Regions from separate parts of the Paenibacillus sp. 2TAB19 genome, predicted to be linked through region 2. Evidence: riboswitches for the same ligand, from Rfam matches in the RefSeq annotation. Region 2 holds a riboswitch; each other region holds the start of a gene.
The links. A riboswitch is a leader RNA that binds a small molecule or an ion and turns the genes downstream of it on or off. The one in region 2 is predicted to bind cyclic di-GMP.
Positions count from the first base shown of each region.

Region 1: it holds a riboswitch for cyclic di-GMP, as region 2 does, so the genes downstream of both, AB4Z33_RS26020 (pyridoxal phosphate-dependent decarboxylase family protein) here and AB4Z33_RS30375 (methyl-accepting chemotaxis protein) in region 2, are expected to answer to the same signal.
Region 3: it holds a riboswitch for cyclic di-GMP, as region 2 does, so the genes downstream of both, AB4Z33_RS11160 (LPXTG cell wall anchor domain-containing protein) here and AB4Z33_RS30375 (methyl-accepting chemotaxis protein) in region 2, are expected to answer to the same signal.

Region 1 covers NZ_JBFRGE010000085.1:12,855-19,933, reverse strand. The annotation lists gene AB4Z33_RS26035 (proline dehydrogenase family protein) at 1-506, opposite strand, end outside; gene AB4Z33_RS26030 (helix-turn-helix domain-containing protein) at 588-1,403, opposite strand; gene AB4Z33_RS26025 (methyl-accepting chemotaxis protein) at 1,499-3,223, opposite strand; gene AB4Z33_RS26020 (pyridoxal phosphate-dependent decarboxylase family protein) at 3,204-4,892, opposite strand; cyclic di-GMP riboswitch class I at 4,987-5,073, opposite strand; gene AB4Z33_RS26015 (SGNH/GDSL hydrolase family protein) at 5,360-6,538, shown strand; gene AB4Z33_RS26010 (endo-1,4-beta-xylanase) at 6,619-7,079, opposite strand, start outside.
Region 2 covers NZ_JBFRGE010000157.1:23-3,847, forward strand. The annotation lists gene AB4Z33_RS30370 (DUF1836 domain-containing protein) at 340-1,110, shown strand; cyclic di-GMP riboswitch class I at 1,182-1,267, shown strand; gene AB4Z33_RS30375 (methyl-accepting chemotaxis protein) at 1,362-3,158, shown strand; partial or broken gene AB4Z33_RS30380 (ATP-binding protein) at 3,356-3,825, shown strand, end outside.
Region 3 covers NZ_JBFRGE010000020.1:185-7,263, reverse strand. The annotation lists gene folP (dihydropteroate synthase) at 1-317, shown strand, start outside; gene folB (dihydroneopterin aldolase) at 354-740, shown strand; gene folK (2-amino-4-hydroxy-6-hydroxymethyldihydropteridine diphosphokinase) at 718-1,272, shown strand; gene AB4Z33_RS11180 (helix-turn-helix domain-containing protein) at 1,224-1,436, shown strand; gene dusB (tRNA dihydrouridine synthase DusB) at 1,499-2,536, shown strand; gene greA (transcription elongation factor GreA) at 2,879-3,355, shown strand; gene lysS (lysine--tRNA ligase) at 3,445-4,965, shown strand; cyclic di-GMP riboswitch class I at 5,250-5,345, shown strand; gene AB4Z33_RS11160 (LPXTG cell wall anchor domain-containing protein) at 5,413-7,056, shown strand.

The sequences.
Region 1 (7,079 bases), on a different contig from region 2:
AAGTTCGAATAAGTTGTAGCAGCGCTTGTGTAGACAGATAGTATATCCTCCGTCTTGCTGGACTCTTCCATGCTGATGAATAATTCAATCTCTGCGCCTACAGCATTGGCATTTGCCGCCAGATCCATCAGATGGGAGTATGCAAGCTCCTTATCCAACGAAAGCCCGATATGCGACAGATCGAAGGATACGCGGGCTGGAAGTCCGGCACGACCCAAATCTTGAATGAGCGCCTTCATCTCCGCAGCAGCCGCTTCGCATTCGTCAGCATCCGACGTATTCTCTCCGATATATTCGATGGAAAGCTTATAACCTTCCCCGGCCAGCCGGCGGCTAGCGGCAACTCCCTCTTGTCGGGTTTCACCCGTAACATATCGAGAAGCGGCCTGCTGAAGCAGCACATAGAGCTCTGGTGTCCGCTCTACGTAAGCTTTCAGGTCATCACGGCGAGCGATTGACTTTAGAGCCGCTGAAAATTGTTTTTCCAAATTCGATTCATGGTACATCCAACATCTCTCCCCTACTCAAGTTCCTTCCATTGTACGGAGTAGAGGGATGACGGTATTGTACAAAATTGCTCTTTGTTATTAAGATGACAACGCGTAAGAGTATGGCGTTGCTCCTACAATCCTGCCGAACGTTCTCGCAAAATGGCTCTGGTCATAAAATCCCGCATCGGTTGCAATGTCGGCAATCGGTCGCCGCTTCATCAATTCGGCCTTGGCATAATTAATGCGCAGCAGATTCTGATAGGCATGCGGTGGCAGATGATTCCATCGTTTAAACAACCGAATGAGATGAAATCGACTTATTCCCGTTACGTTCTCGAGCTCCTCCATCGTTAGCTTCTCTGTAAAATGCTCATGCATATAGTCCTGTACAAGCTTGACGTACTTCTGATCCTGCTTGCCTTGTTGTATTTCATGCACCAAATCTGAAGCGTTCCGACTAACGAGATCATGTATCAGCTCAATCATAGCCGTCTCGATTTCAAGAGGAGAACCGTTTCCCATAAAAGCCTCCATCGTTTGGTTAATGCGATAGCGACAGACTCTATTTTTGTCCTCGGCCAAAAGAAACGGGATATGAAGCTGATCGCGCTCCCGCTGTTCAAGGTCAAGCTGCTCTAACCAAGCCTGCTTGACGAACAGCATTTTGTAATTCCACTCCATTCCCGTCTCCGGCTGGCAGGCATGCAGCATCATCGGCGGAAAGCTGATTGCCTTTCCATCCTCAACCCGGTGCATGGTTCCGTCGCACCAAGCGTTCGTCACGCCTTTATCGATTAACCCGATCGAATATTCCTCATGAAAATGCTTTTGGTACGCTAGATCGCTCTTCAGACATCGCTTAGCTTCCAAGAAAGGCAGCGCCTCATGGCGGTAAAAGGTCACATCAGACATGTTTCGAGTCCTCGTTTCATTATCAGAAAGTTTCTTCGCAATAAAAAGCCCTCCCGCTCGAAGGCGGAAGGGCTCAGTGTGCTCGAACGATACTACTACAGCTTAAACGGCTTTACCGATTCGTTCAAGTCAACCGATAGAGACGACAGCTGCTGGATGGCAGCCGATATTTCCTGCATGGCCGCGCTTTGCTGTTGCGCGGACGCAGCAACCTCTTCCGTGCCGGCTGCCTGCTCCTGCGTGACCCCGTTAATTTGCTGCATGGCATCCGTGATGCGTACGAAGGAATGCTCTACCTTCTCCAGCGAGCCGGACATATGGTTCGTGTGGACGGTAAACTCTGAAACGCCCGAATATATATGCTTGAAGTTTTGGTGGGTACCGCTAATCCAAGAATGGCCAAGCTCGACAGCCTTCGTTCCTTCTTCGATGCTTTGCTTAACCAGATGGCTGTTCGATTGCGTGCTCGAGACGAGCTCGTTAACGGACAGCGCCGCTTGAGCGGACTGCGTTGCCAGCTTCTTGACTTCCTCGGCAACGACCGCGAAGCCTCTTCCGAGCTCGCCGACCCGTGCCGCCTCGATCGAAGCATTAAGCGCAAGCAGATTCGTCTGCGTCGATATTTCGGTTATAATGCCGATAATCTCTCCGATTTCATTGGAACGTGTCTCCAGCGCCGCTGCCGCTTGCTGCGACTGCTGCATCGCCTGCTTGATCGTCTCCATTTGTTGGAGGGTACGATCGACAAGCTCTTGCCCCTGCTCCGATTGCGAATGGACCTCGGACGCGATTTCTTGAATTTCCTTCATGCCTGCCGATACTTCTTTGATGTCGGTATCAATGTTATGAATGCTCGAGTGGCTTTCGGATACGCTCTGCACGATCTCCGTAATGCCTTCTGTCATTTTGCTCGTCGATTCGGCCACCTGCTGCGCGCTATTCGTCGATTCATTCACGGATTGCTTCAGATGCTTGCTCGTATCCCCGATAAGGGCGGACGAAGCGATGACCTGCTCGATCAATGTTTTTAAGCTCGTAATCATGATGCCGAAAGCGGCACCCAGCTTGCCGATCTCATCCTTGCTGTCGATCGAGAACTGGCTTCTCATATCGCCGGCCGCTACTTTCTCGGCTGCAATCATCAGTTTGCGAAGCGGATTCGTAATGATTCGGCTAATAATAACGGCGATCACGCTGCCGACTACGAAGACGATGACGGAAATGATAATGGTCATCCAGTTCGAGCTGGATGCAGTCTCAGGCACAACGGAAGCATCGAGATCGATGCCCAAGATGCCGTACACGGTGCCGGATTTATCGGTCAGCGGCACGAAGATAGATTTATGCGTGCCGTATTCATCGTCGTAAATCGGACTGAACATCGTTTTCTTGGAAGCAATGGCTTCCCTCATTTCATCAGTAAACGGATAAGCGGTTCCGAAGTCGTCAGGGACGCCCGACAAAATCAGAATCCGTTCTTCATCCTGGGTATTGGATAAAATATAAATGTTCTCCAAGCTATGAACGGTCTGGAGCTTCTCGAGCTCCGTCTTGATTATCGCGTAGTTCGGATCGTCCGCCCCTGTCAGTTGAATATCGCTTCCCGGAATGGCTGCGAGCGTGTTCGACGCGATTTGAATATCCGTCGCGAGCCGCTTATCGAATTGCTCCAGAAGCTTCTCCGAGAGGTTGCTCTGCGTCATATAGCCGGACAGAGCAAAGGCTACGCATGTCACGACCTGCAGCAGCAGGATGCTGACCGAGATTTTGACTGCAAGATGTTCTCTGAACCAATTCAATTTAAGAATAGATTTCTTCATGGTTGTTCTCCTTCGTGGATAGCCGATCAAAAGCGGCATACGTTTCAGCGATTTTTTGTTTCAAATAGTGAACGATTGCACCGACATCGGAAGTTTGCGTGTACGGAGAGATGACGAATAACTTAGCCGCATACAGCGCAATTTGACCCGCCCGGTCCGCGGTTGGCACGTAGAGATGCTTCTTCGTATCTCCGAAAAACATTTTTCCGCGGTCTCTGCCCAATATTTCGAACAATAGCTCGTTCAGCTTATTTTCGCGCTCAATCTCCGCATAGCTGCGGAGCCCCTCGTATTCCGCGTGATAGCCGTTTTTACGATCTGCATACAAACGRAACAGCGTGATAATGCCCGGATTTAGCGGATTGACGATGACGGCTTCGGGAACTTCGGCAGCCAACGTCTTCCTGAACGCTATATTGACTTCGACGAATTGGGCGAGCAGCTTCTGATAACCTTCGATGCCGAAAGCCGTTAGCGCGCTTAAAATACTGATCGAGCTGCCCATTCTAGAGCATTCCAGCGTATAGCTCGTATGATAATCCCCATAACCCCGATGTCCAACATACGGCGTTTCATCCGGCTCCAAATCAAGCAGCTTGAGATCGGATGCCCGCTTCACAAGGAATAAGCTCGTGGAGTACGGCGTTTGACCGAGCTTCTGGAAGTCAAAGCACAACGAATCCGCCAATCCCAAATGCTTCATTCTCTCCCTTATCGCTTGAAGCGCAGATAGTGTTTCAGTATCGAATTTATGTAGATTTCCTTCAAAGTCGTAATCGTTAAAGAAGGCAAAAAATCCGCCCAGCGCTGAATCCGCGTGGATATGCGGCCTTTGAATGCCATGCTTTGTCGCTAGTTCCTCTGACACAGCCAAGATTTCCTCGACATTATCGATGCCCATCGCATCCGTCGTCGCTGTCGTTGCCACAATGTACACAGGGACGCCTCCGCTTAAAATAACGCTCTCCACTTTCTCTTCGAGATCCCGAACATCCATGGAGCTGTCTTCTCGCGTACGGATTTTGATCAGGTTATTGCTGCCCAGACCCGTTGCTTCCATCGATTTGAACAGGCTGTAATGAGCCGCTTCCGAGCAGAAGGCAAACAAGTTGTCAGGTACGCCTGCTTTTGCAGCTTTGGCGTCATATTTATTAATGGCTAGTCGAAGTCCCGTAAAGATGGCCCCTTGCCCGCCCCAAGTCGTATATCCGCCGCTTGCCGTAGGGTCATAACCAATCAGCGCCGACATCATGGCAACGACTCTGACTTCGGCCTCCGCTCCGGCAGGTCCGTATACGTCCCACAAGTTATTGCCATTCACCATAAAAGCGGTGAGCATTCCCATGATGCCCGGAATACTGGCCATGGGCAAAATATTAGTCAAAAAGTATTTCGTATGGTAGGGATGACCGTGCAGAAGCTTGAGCAGCTCGCCGTTCACTTCATTTTGCGTGCTTCCGCTAACGGGAATGCGGCTGTTCTTCGTTAAATCCTGATAGAAAGTAGCTCCTCTATCTTTCGTTCCTTTTAAATTAACGGAATCGGGATCCTTTAAAGCATCGACCCCTTCTACGATTTGCCTGAATAGTGCTATAAGATCGTCTCGTTGTCGCTCGTTGCCGTCGTCGCTTGGAAATAAGGTCCGGATATTCATCTCTTGCTCGCTCATTGTCTCCACTCTCTCCTATTTCGTTATTCTCTCTTTTTTGTTGTAAGCAAAGAGGCATGCCTATGGACGACCATAGACATGCCTCTGCTAAATCTTTTGCAACTGGCTGACATTTCTTTTTGAGAAGTAGTCCCTATAGCTTTGCGTCTCTCGTCTTTCGACGGATTTGCATTATGTGATTTTAGGAAAGTTCATCGATACAATTAGTAAACATTTACAGCGAATAGGAACATTCTACTATTTTACATTTCAGAGATCAATAGATTTGAAATAGAGATTTCGTTAATTTTTTTAAGAAATCATCATTTTGTCACAATCTTCCTTTGTTCGATATTGTCGACCGATTATATTTGGTGCAATATTCCTGCTACTGCCAATCTGTTCAACCCCGATACAGCTATGATTCAGCAGGTTTTCTTATCCTCCCATTCGTTTTAAGATCATATTTAAAAGAGAGGAGATTATCTATGACAGACGAAGCATACAACGATTTAATTGCCAAATCGCTATTAAACAAAGGAAACAACAGGAGATTAAAAACCGCTATCGAAAAAGCGAAAAGAGGCGAAGAGATTACGATTGCCTACATTGGCGGCTCCATTACTCACGGCGCGGGAGCTAATCCGCTCCATACCGACTGCTATGCTCATCGGTCATATTCCACCTTCAAGTCGATGTTCGGAAAGGACGGCGGCGATTCTATTCGTTTCGTCAAAGCTGGACTCGGCGGCACGCCCTCCGAGCTGGGGATGATTCGTTATCAGAGGGATGTTCTGAGAGATGGAGCCGTACGCCCTGATATCGTCATTGTGGAATTTGCAGTCAATGACGCCGACGACGAAACGGAAGGGAGCTGTTACGAAAGCCTGGTATTAAAAGCACTGACTGCTGACAACGCTCCAGCCGTCATCCTATTGTTCAGTGTGTTCRAAAGCGACTGGAATTTGCAAGATCGGCTTGCGCCCGTTGGTTATCATTATGAGCTTCCCATGGTAAGCATAAAAGATGCGGTGGTGGACCAATTTCAGATAACCAAAGACGAGGGGAACATCATTACCAAAGAGCAATTTTTCAGCGACATCTACCATCCGACCAATGCAGGTCATACAATCATGGCCGATTGTCTAGGCTGGCTGTTCGCCGAAACCGACCGTTCCGCCATGGATCATGAACATATTGTGATCGACAAGCCGCCGGTAATCGGTAATGACTTCGTCCATGTCCTTTTGTTGGATCGGGCCAACGGCTCTAGCATAGCCAATATATCGGAAGGAGGCTTCGACGCAATCGATACCGAACTTCAAATGGCGGAGATGGACGACCAACCGTACGGCACGCCTCAATTCCCTAACAATTGGATGCATACGGCAGATTCGAGTAACCACAACTTTACGATGACGATTCGCAGCAAAAGTCTCCTCTTGGTCTACAAAGATTCAGGAAGCGACGATTACGGCAGCGCTAACATTTACGTTGACGGCAAGATTGTGAAAGTCGTCGACCCACAGGCAATCAAATGGACCCATTGCCATGTAGTCATCTTGTATACGGAGCAAGAATCGCGTGAGCACACGGTGGAAATCGAGATGTCGCCCAATCACGCGTGCAAAAGGTTTACGATCCTCGGCTTTGGCTTCGTATCCTAACGCGGGGAAACGAAAGACGGCCTCCTTTCCCTAATATAGGGATGGCGGCCGTCTTTCACTGTTTACCGTCTCACTAGCTATTAGCCTTCAAGCGCTTCCGCCGTTTGGCTAATCACTTTGTAGTACGAGCCCTTTGGCTGATGCTTCGTGTCGAACAGCAACGGCCAATTCTTACGACCCCTAACCGGGAATCCATCCAGCCACGTATAGTCATCAGCGGCTCCCCAGAACGTAACGCTTGTCAGTACATCGCTATATTCCCGGAACAACTGGAACATATCAACGTACCTTTCCTCCTGTAACTGCATCATCTCAGCCGTAGGAGCGGTAAGATCCGTGCGTCTGTCTTCGAAGGCAAATACCGATAAGTCCATTTCCGTAATATGCAGTTGCAGTCCTAGCGACGCATATCGTTCGATAGCTGCACGAATATCGTCCAGCGTCGGATGCGTCAGGTTCCAGTGCGCCTGAAGGCCAACGCCGTGGATCGGCACGCCTTTTTCCTTAAGCGACTTGACCAGCGCGTAAATTTTTTCTCTCT
Region 2 (3,825 bases):
GTTAATAAAATAAGAAGAGCAACCATGAATAAATTGAATCCTATACCCATTTTCGTTTCTCACTACCCTTTGTTTTTTGAATTTTTTAGTTAACCAACCTGTACATCTCCTAACGTTAGGAGTGTGGTAATTAAACTATACKGAATGATTACAACATATGACAACCGTCGTATGCAACGTTAAGCGCCGTTTTTGCACGATAAACGGTATTTTGGAAAGCACGATGGCTTGTTTTCATTGAATATCGTCCCTTTACAACCCTCTAATGCGAGCATATGATAAGTTCATAAGAACTTGTAAGCAAATTTGACGAAGTCGTGAATGCMAGGAGGAAGGAATATGGAGTCCTTTACGCTTACTCGAAAAGAGATGGCGGAGCTGTTACTCTCCTTGCGCGGCAGCAGCAGTCAGAAGCCGATTCAAGTGCTGCAGAGCGCTTGGGCGAAGTCGCATCGGTACGATCTGGAGAAGGGGACGACATTGCCTGCCTTTCTCGCCACGCTTCTGCCGCCTATAATAGAGAAGTTAATTAAGGGCAGTGAGGTGAAAGGCTTCTCGCTGCAGGAAATATCGGCGCTGGGTCAGCTTATTGAATATTCGAACCTTTCCATTACTTCTATGCAAAATTGGGTCAAAAGAGACTTTAYGTCGTATTTTGACTGTCCGAAGGCCGGGAAGAAATATTCCCTTAATCAAGCTGCGCTGTTGTTCATTATCGATGATCTGAAGTCGAATCTCGACTTCGAGTCGATACGTAAGCTGTTCGAGATTGTGCTCGGTAAGCCGGAAGACGAGTCCGATGATCTTGTCGGTCCGATCGAACTGTACGCCACTTATACGAAGATGTTCGAGGAGCTCGACGCGAATAACGACCAATTACTCGATATTACCGGCCATCTGAAGGGGCAGCCACACCAGGACCTGCTTACAGAGGAGGTCATTCGAGGAGCGGCCAATCGGTTTGCGGACAGGCTGTCGGGATTGACGGACAAGCAGCGGGAAGCGATACGCAATATTTTGCTGGTAGCCGTCATATCGATTCAAACGTCCTATTTTCATACTCTCGCAAGAAGGTATTGCAATGCGACCCTGTTCCTGAATTCGCCATGAAAAAATAGGAAAAAAGGATGTACATGAGAGGAAATCTGTCCTATAATGTAAGCTGATGTAAAAAACAGACAAACTGAAAAAGGCAAACTTGTCGAAAGGCAAGGACGCAAAGTTATGGGCCTAAGGGGCAAGACGCTATGGCTGCCAGACCGCCAGTTGGTTAGATTAGCTTTATTTAGCTATCCGCCGACTGGGGCCTGGATAGCTTTTTTGCTATTTTTCGAGTAGACAGAGGGAGCGGGAGAATCAGCATGAAGGCAGCATCGTGGGCAACAACAGGAAAAGCATGGCTTGGCAAAGCACTGCAAACAGTAAGGCAAGTAAGCTTGAAAAAGTTGAACGGGAAGAAGATTACGACGAAGTTGTTTATTATCTCCGCCATTATTACCCTATTTAACTTAGGTGCTGGGGCATTCATCTATACCCAGAACTTATCGGTAGCAAACGCGGTAGATGAGTCCGAGAAGCTGTCCGAAGCTGAACGTAATTACCAAGCGGTGTCGGGCAAGCTGCTGAAGACGATGCTGAAAATGATCGATGCGATCGAGAACGGTACCGAGGAAGAGAACGCTGTTGCGATTAAGACGGAGTTAGCGACAATCCCGACTAGCTTAGAGCAATTAAGTAAACAATTCGAGGCTATGGATATTAAATATCCGGCCGAAGAGAATGCTCAAAAATATGTGAATCAGATCAAGGTGCTGGATCTTGCCTATACGAATTTGAGCACGACTTCTATTGATGTCAATGCATTAACGGCTGAAGAAAAGTCGCTGCGCGTGTCGGATCTGATCAGCGTCTACACGATCATAATTGATTTTTCCAAAGAAGCGATGGAGAAAAAGTTGTCTGAAGATACGCAGTCTATGCAGAAGTCGCTTAACAAAAGCGTCGATAGCGCGAATATAATCATTCTCGTGAATGTCATCCTATTGGCGGTATTGCCTGCCTTTATGATATTTGGCATTACACGTTCGATTAAGACCGGCTTGTCCGGCATTATGAAACGGATCGAAGCGTACCGGAACAATCAATTCACGGAGCAGTCGAAGCTGCAGCGCGCCGATGAATTCGGAGATATCGACGCATCGCTCGCCGACATGGGCAGCAACCTGCGCGAGACGATCAAAGCGACGATTGATGTGAGCGGTACGGTGTTAGGCGTATCGAACCAGATGACGGAGAAGATCGGCAGCAACCGTGACGCTTCCGAGCAGGTCAAAGGCCAGATCGAATATGGCAAGACGTCATTGCAAGCCCAGTATGACGACGCATCATCGATTTCGGCGGTAACCGAACAAATCTCGGCAAGCTCGGAAGAGATCGCGGCGTCCAGTGAGTACATAAATGGCGATATGCAGAAGATGAAGCAAGCATCGCTTAACGGCTCGCAACAGATGGCGGGCGTTGTGCTGAAAGTGAATGAGACGGCGGAGCAGTTCGATAAACTGACGGCCGCATTCGAATCGATGAATGAACGCTACGGCAATGTTGCGAAGTTCCTGGCAGGCATTCAAGATATTAATACGCAGACGAATCTATTATCGCTTAACGCATCGATCGAATCGGCACGCGCAGGCGAGCACGGTCGCGGCTTCGCGGTCGTTGCAGAAGAAATTCGCAAGATGTCGGGTCAGACCGACGCAATCTCGAAGCAGATTACGAAGGAGCTGGCGCTTATTCAAGCGGATGTCGCAGCCAGCGGCCGTACGATAAGCCAATTCTCGGATGTCATCAAGTCTACTCGCGAGACGTCGGAAACGGCTAGCGAGACGTTCCAGGCAATTGAAGCGCAGAGCGGAGTGTTATCTGATCAAGTGAGTGAAATATCGACTGCGATCAACGAGATTACGCAAGGCATGACGCATATCGTTACGGCCGTCGATAAGCTGCTGGAGAAATCGACGGAAGTGAACGGCCAGATGGAAGGAATAAGCGGTCTGTCCGACATGCAGAACGGCATTTCCGACGAGCTGGGCGAATTGTCGAAGCGGTTGACGGAATCATCGGAGGCGCTCAAGGAACGCGCTTCGGTATTCAAAATATAGGACAGGGCAATCAGGACAGGGAGTGCAGAGCGATAGCCGCTCTGCACTCTTTTTATTTATAAACGGCAAAGAGTGTCGGACATCGATCAATATGTCGATAAAGAAGGATAACGTTCAAGAACAGCGAATGATGAACGTATACAGACGGCATTGCCTTTGAACTAAGTTTAACTTACATATTGGAGACAGGTGATACGATGAGCGAAATGAACTTTCAAGTAAATTTACAGGGCATGATTGAACTGCTCTCCAAGCATCTATATTCGAATCCGGGCGTGTTCGTAAGAGAGCTGCTGCAAAATGGCGTCGACGCTATCACAGCTCGCAGGAAGCTTGGGCATCAATTTGAGCCGAAAATATTATTTGAGCTATACGCATCGAAAACAATTGCGATTCATGACAACGGCATCGGCCTTACGGAGCCCGAAATTCACCGCTTCCTCTCGCAGATCGGAAGCACGTCTAAACGCGAGGAGTTGGATGGGGATGACGACTATATCGGCCAGTTCGGGGTCGGCATGCTGTCCTGCTTCGTCGTAAGCGCTGAGATCGTGCTGATCACGCGTTCTGCGCTGGAGGGCGACACGCTGGAATGGCGCGGCCGACAAGACGGCACGTATACGATCCGCAAGCTGAAGCGCGAAGCGCCGATCGGGACAACGATTTA
Region 3 (7,079 bases), on a different contig from region 2:
CCGGCGTTTCGGAGACTCAGGTATGGCTCGATCCCGGTATCGGGTTCGCCAAAACGTACGAGAACAACTTGGAGCTGCTTGCTCGCTTATCCGAACTGTCGGCGCTGGGCTATCCGGTGCTGCTCGGCACATCGCGCAAACGGTTTATTCGCGACACGCTGAGCTTGCCCGTGGAAGAGTTGGCATTCGGCACAGCCGCGACAGTCGCGCTTGGTATCGCGCAAGGCAGTCATATCGTAAGGGTGCATGACGTTCGCGAGATGAAGCAGACCGCTTTGATGACGGACGCTATTTTGAAATTTAAGACAACAAAGTAAGAAATAAGACGTTTGCCTGTGAGGGGAGTGACGGAAATGGACCAAATGGCGATTAAAGGGATGCGCTTCTACGGGTATCATGGCGTTTTTGCCGAAGAGAATAAGCTGGGGCAGCAATTTTACGTCGATGTCGTGCTGCATATGGAGCTTGGCCAAGCTGCTGAGACCGATGATTTGAACTATACAATTAACTACGCGGAGATCCATGCATTCACGAAAGAGATCGTGGAAGGACCTCCTTTCAAGCTGATTGAAGCTTTAACAGGTCACATTGCATCACGGGTTCTGGAAGCTTATACTATGGTAAATGAAGTGACGGTTCGAGTAACAAAGCCGCATCCTCCGTTCGATATCCACTTTGACGGGGTAACGATCGAGATGCGGAGAAAGCGGGATGCACATGGAAGAGCGATTCCCGCCTAACGGGCAGTCATTCGAAGCGTACGTCGCTTTAGGGTCGAATATGGGAGAGCGAGAGCAGCTTCTGATGGAGGCTATCGGACTGATTGACCATGAACCAACCATTGAAGTACGGAGTGTGTCGGGCATCTATGAGACAGATCCTGTCGGCTATACAGATCAGCCTGCATTTCTGAACATGGCGATAGCGATCCGCACTTCGCTCAGTCCGATCGAACTGCTGCGCAAGCTCCTCGAATATGAGCTGCAGCTAGGGCGAGTTAGGCAGATACGTTGGGGACCGAGAACCATTGACCTCGACCTCCTGCTATACGATAATGTCAGAATGGATCAAGAGGAGCTGACACTGCCGCATCCGCGCATGATGGAGCGGTCATTCGTGCTTGTGCCGTTAAACGATGTTATCGAAGTATCGCATACGCTGCAGAGTGAGGTTGCACGTGCGGCCGGCAGCGCGCTTCAGGATGGAAAGGAAGGCATCACGTTATGGAAAACAATCAATTGGCGCAGCGCGTCAGAGCCTTTCGGAAGCTGAAGGGTTACACACAGCAGGAGCTGGCCAAAGTACTTGGCGTATCTGTTGCGGTATTGGGCTCGCTTGAGCGCGGTACGAGGAAGACAGACCCGAAGCTGCTTAACCATATCGCGAGCACGCTTGGGATCGACTATGAGGAATTAATGTCGGATAACCGTGAATAAAGCCTGACGTCCGGCACAGGGCGCTTGGGATCAAATAATATCAATGAGGAGTTTGGAACGGCATGCTGAAAATCGGCGACATCGAGATGAAGAATAGGGTCGTGCTGGCGCCGATGGCAGGCGTGTGCAACCCTGCTTTTCGTTTAATAGCAAAGGAATTCGGAACGGGACTTGTATGCGCGGAGATGGTGAGCGACAAGGCGATCCTGCACGGAAATAAACGAACGATGGAGATGCTGTTCGTTGACGAGCGCGAGAAGCCGCTTAGCTTGCAAATATTCGGCGGCGACCGTGAGTCGCTGGTCGAGGCGGCGAAGGTTGTCGATACGCAGACGAATGCAGACATTATAGACATTAATATGGGATGCCCCGTACCGAAGGTAACGAAATGCGACGCCGGCGCTCGTTGGCTGCTTGACCCGAACAAAATCTATGAGATGGTATCTGCTGTCGTAGACGCAGTGAAAAAGCCGGTTACGGTGAAGATGCGTATCGGCTGGGATGACGAGCATATTTATGCGATCGAGAACGCTCGTGCGGTTGAGCGCGCAGGCGGCAAAGCCGTTAGCGTACATGGACGGACGCGGGAGCAACTGTATACGGGCAAGGCGAATTGGGACATCATAAGGGATGTCAAACAATCGGTATCTATTCCCGTAATTGGGAATGGCGACGTATTCTCGCCAGAAGACGCGAGAAGGATGCTGGATCACACCGGCGTCGACGGCGTTATGATCGGACGCGGCGCGTTGGGCAACCCATGGATGCTCTATCGTACGATTCAGTACTTGGCAACGGGCGAGCTTCTGGGCGATCCGGCACCGCGCGAGAAGATGGAAGTCGCGATCTTGCACCTTGACCGACTGATCGCGCTGAAGAACGAAGCGGTAGCCGTGCGCGAGATGCGCAAGCACTTAGCATGGTATTTGAAGGGCTTGCCAGGCGGCGCGCGCGTGAAGGACGTTATTATGGAAGAAACGGACCGCGATCGCATGGTGGCGATTTTGGAAAATTATATTCGTTCATTGGAGGAAGAGGCCGTGCAGGAGCAGAATGGCGCTTCATCCGTCCATACCGCAGCGGAAGAGATCATTCATTAAATGGATCGCCGGTTGCCGCTGCTTTTAATGGAGCGCCATGTCGGAGCATGCTTCATTTTGGAGGCAGCGGCACTTGCATCGACAAAGTTCGACAGATGTCGGCATGATGCGGAATGTATGGATTCACGCCTAAGTGAAACGGTTTCAATGGGACGTTTGGCTTTGATTGACATTGGGGGCAACTTTGAAATATAATCGTGCAATATAATCCAAAGAGGCTCTCAAGAGACTCCTTTAAAGTGAAATGACTCAAGGTATGATGGCAATGAAGCGTAATATATTAGGTAACAGTGAATTCATACACGGTATGAAAATAAGTCACACGACGGGAGAATCGGAAAGATGAACGATAAGCAAATCATTCTGACTCAGGACGGCTTAAAGAAGCTTGAAGAGGAACTGGAAACCTTAAAGTCGATCAAGCGCCGCGAAGTCGCTGAGCGGATCAAGGTTGCAATCGGTTATGGCGATATTAGCGAGAACTCCGAATACGAGGACGCGAAGAATGAGCAGGCATTTATCGAAGGCCGTATTATTACGCTTGAGAAGATGCTTCGTAATGCGCGTATCATCAATAACGATGATATCGATATCGATACGGTGAGCATTGGTTCGATTGTAACGGTTGAAGATATGGAATTCGGCGACACAATGGAATATGCGATTGTAGGCACTGCGGAGTCCGATCCGCTCCAAAATAAGATTTCTAATGAAAGTCCGGTTGGCAAGGCGATTCTAGGCAAGAAAAAAGGCACCGTTGTAGAAGTGAACGTACCAGCCGGCATCATTCAATATAAAATTGTCGATATCAAAAAATAAGGTTTGCGATGAATGGTTTAGAAAGCTTCCTTGCCGGAAGCTTTTTGAACGTTATCGGTTACCCTTACGTATCAGGGAGATGAACGAAAGTGGAACATGAGAATAACGAGCAGGGACAGGAGCAGGAGCTTAGTGAGCTTCTGCAGATCCGCAGAGACAAACTAGACGAGCTTCGCGCTTTAGGCGTTGACCCATTCGGCAAGAAGTTCGAGCGCACTCATAATGCCAAAGATATACTAACAGCCTATGAAGCGTCTACGAAGGAAGAGCTGGAAGGCCAAGCGGTTAAAGTGAGCATCGCCGGCCGTATTATGCAGAAGCGCGGCATGGGCAAGGCAGGCTTCGCGCATATCCAGGACTTGAGCGGCAAGATTCAAATCTACGTCCGCAAGGACACGGTCGAAGAGCATAAGTTCGCTGCTTTCGATCTGCTTGATATTGGTGATATTGTCGGCGTACATGGCGTCGTGTTCAAGACGAATACAGGCGAAGTTTCCGTCAAAGCGCAAGATGTTGACGTATTGACGAAGTCGTTGCTTCCGCTGCCTGACAAGTACCATGGCCTGAAGGACGTCGAACTGCGCTATCGTCAACGTTATGTCGACCTGATTGTGAATCCGGACGTTCAACAAACGTTTATTACCCGGTCCAAAATCATTCAATCGATGCGCCGTTATCTCGATTCGAGAGGTTACTTAGAAGTAGAGACACCAACGTTGCACTCGATAGCGGGCGGAGCTGCTGCTCGTCCTTTCATCACTCATCATAATGCGCTAGATATGCAGCTTTATATGCGTATTGCGATCGAGCTTCATCTAAAACGTCTTATCGTGGGCGGCTTGGAGAAGGTATATGAGATCGGCCGCGTATACCGCAACGAGGGTATCTCGACGCGTCACAACCCTGAGTTCACAATGATCGAGCTGTATGAGGCTTACGCTGACTACAAAGATATTATGGCTCTGACCGAGAATCTGATTGCGCATATCGCACAAGAGGTGCTTGGCACAACGAAGATTATGTACCAAGGCCAAGAAGTCGACTTGACTCCGCAATGGCGCCGCGTCTCGATGGTAGATCTCGTGAAGGAACTTACAGGTGTCGACTTCAGCGTGGAGATGACCGACGAGGAAGCACATCGCCTTGCTAAAGAGCATAAAGTTGCGGTTGAGCCGCATATGACGTTTGGTCATATCTTGAACGCGTTCTTCGAAACATTTGGCGAGCATACGCTCATCCAGCCTACGTTCGTTACCGGACATCCGGTTGCGATCTCGCCGCTGGCGAAGAAGAGTGAAGCCGATCCGCGCTTCACGGACCGCTTCGAGCTATTCATCGTAGCACGCGAGCACGCGAACGCCTTTACCGAGCTGAACGATCCGATTGACCAGCGCGAACGGTTCGAGGCACAGCTCGTAGAGAAAGAGCACGGCAACGACGAAGCGCATGAGATGGATGATGACTTCATCCGCGCCCTTGAATACGGCATGCCGCCTACTGGCGGTTTGGGAATCGGCATCGACCGTCTCATTATGCTGTTAACGAATGCGCCTTCGATCCGGGACGTACTGTTGTTCCCGCATATGAGAGATCATCGCTCTGGCGAGTAAGAGACGAGCTATATGGAAGCAAGATATAAATAACTATAGAAGCGTGGCCGTGTTGATGGTGAATAACCGTCTGACGGCCGCGCTTTTTCTTATTTCTTCTACTAATTATCATGATGAAATTTGTCGAACAAACGCATGAATACGCATACATTTAATGGCGTGAAATTTATGTTCTCAAAATGCTAATCTAGTATTGACACCTTCATAGTAACAGTAATAGAATAGGACTTGCGAATCACAATTGTTACATATTTATGCAAAAAAGCTAACAAAACAACAATATCTCATGTAAATCGCAAACCATCCGAAAGGTTGGGACGCAAAGCCAGGAGTCTAAGGCATCGTTAAGCTATCGATGCTATGATCGTCCGACCGCCATGAACTGTCATGGCGGTCTTTTTTATTTTGCGGAAGCCATGACGTCATATATTATGGGGGAGGGTATTTATGATTAAGAAGAAGTGGTTGAAGTCAGCCCTATTGTTGAAGTTGGTCGTCATCTTAACGATCGGTACGGCTGGTACGGTTTTTGCCCATGGAAGCGGCGGTGGGGCGGCAAGCAATTGCAGCGGCGATTATGTGGATGAGGTCTTCTTTTACAACTATAATTTTTCCCTATCCGATGATGGGGACCAAGTCGTTAGCGGTTCCCGCGACTACGATAAAACCAATTTGAACTGGAATGCGGGAGATGGTTATGCCATTACTTGCGTGAAAGTTGAAGGGTTATCGGATGGTGCAACTAAAACCTATGAGTATGACGGCGGTGCTATTAGCGGAAGTGGCCTTCAGGCGCCTCAGTATGCTTATGAGAAATACGAAAAAGTCAACGGTAAGTGGAAATGGGTAACTTATTATAAAGAACAAACAATATCCTATGTGAAATTTTACTACAAGGAACTGCCGGCTCCAGGCTGCACGGAAGGCTACGATGCCAGCTATAAATATACGGTAGGTAATTCTAATAGCTTTGAAGTAGGACCTAGCGGCAAAAAAGTCGTGAGCGGCGAATTAAAGAACAACAAGAAGACTGTTAATTGGAACGTAATCAACGACACGGATTTATTGAAACATGATGTCGTGTGCGTAAAGATTACTTGGAAATCGGGCAACAAATATAAAACGGAGACGACATCCTACGGAGCAAGCGGGACCAAATCCGGTTCCTCGACAGCTCAGACGGATAAAATCCGTGAAATCGAGTTTTTCGTGAAGAAGACTGTAATTGTACCGACACCGGAACCAACAGCAACACCAGAACCAACACCGACTCCGACGCCGGAGCCGACAGCAACACCAGAACCAACAGCGACCCCGACACCGGAGCCGACAGCAACACCAGAACCAACAGCGACTCCGACACCGGAGCCGACAGCAACACCAGAACCAACAGCGACCCCGACACCGGAGCCGGCAGCAACACCAGAACCAACAGCGACTCCGACACCGGAGCCGACAGCAACACCAGAACCAACGCCGACTCCGACACCGGAGCCGACAGCAACGCCAGAACCAACGCCGACTCCGACACCGGAGCCGACAGCAACGCCAGAACCAACGCCGACTCCGACACCGGAGCCTACAGCAACGCCAGAACCAACGCCGGCACCGACACCGGAGCCGACAGTAAAGCCAGAACCGACACCAGTTCCGACACCGGAACCAACGGTAGAGCCGACAACGGAACCAACGACACAACCAACAACAACACCAAGGCCAGCTCCTACGCCGGTAGAAACGCCAGAATCGACACCGGAACCAACGGTAGAACCGACTCCGACAGTTGAGCCAACAGCAACACCGGAAACAGAAGTTGTTGTTGACGAAGACGATACGCCTCAAGGATCGGTAGACGCAGGTGAAGAGGAAGTTGTCGAAGAGGGTGACAACGAGGTACCGCAAGGATCGGTTGACACTGATACGGATGCAGTTAAAGAAGAAGACGAAGCATCTGTTACAGACAACGAAGTTCCATTAGCAACGCTTCCGAAAACAGGCGATACAAGCTCGTTGCCTACTTATATGGCAGGTCTTGGCCTGCTGTTGATTGGATTGCTTACGTTCAAAAAGAAAAAATCAACAAAAGCATAGAATTAAGAATTGCTAAGCAACTG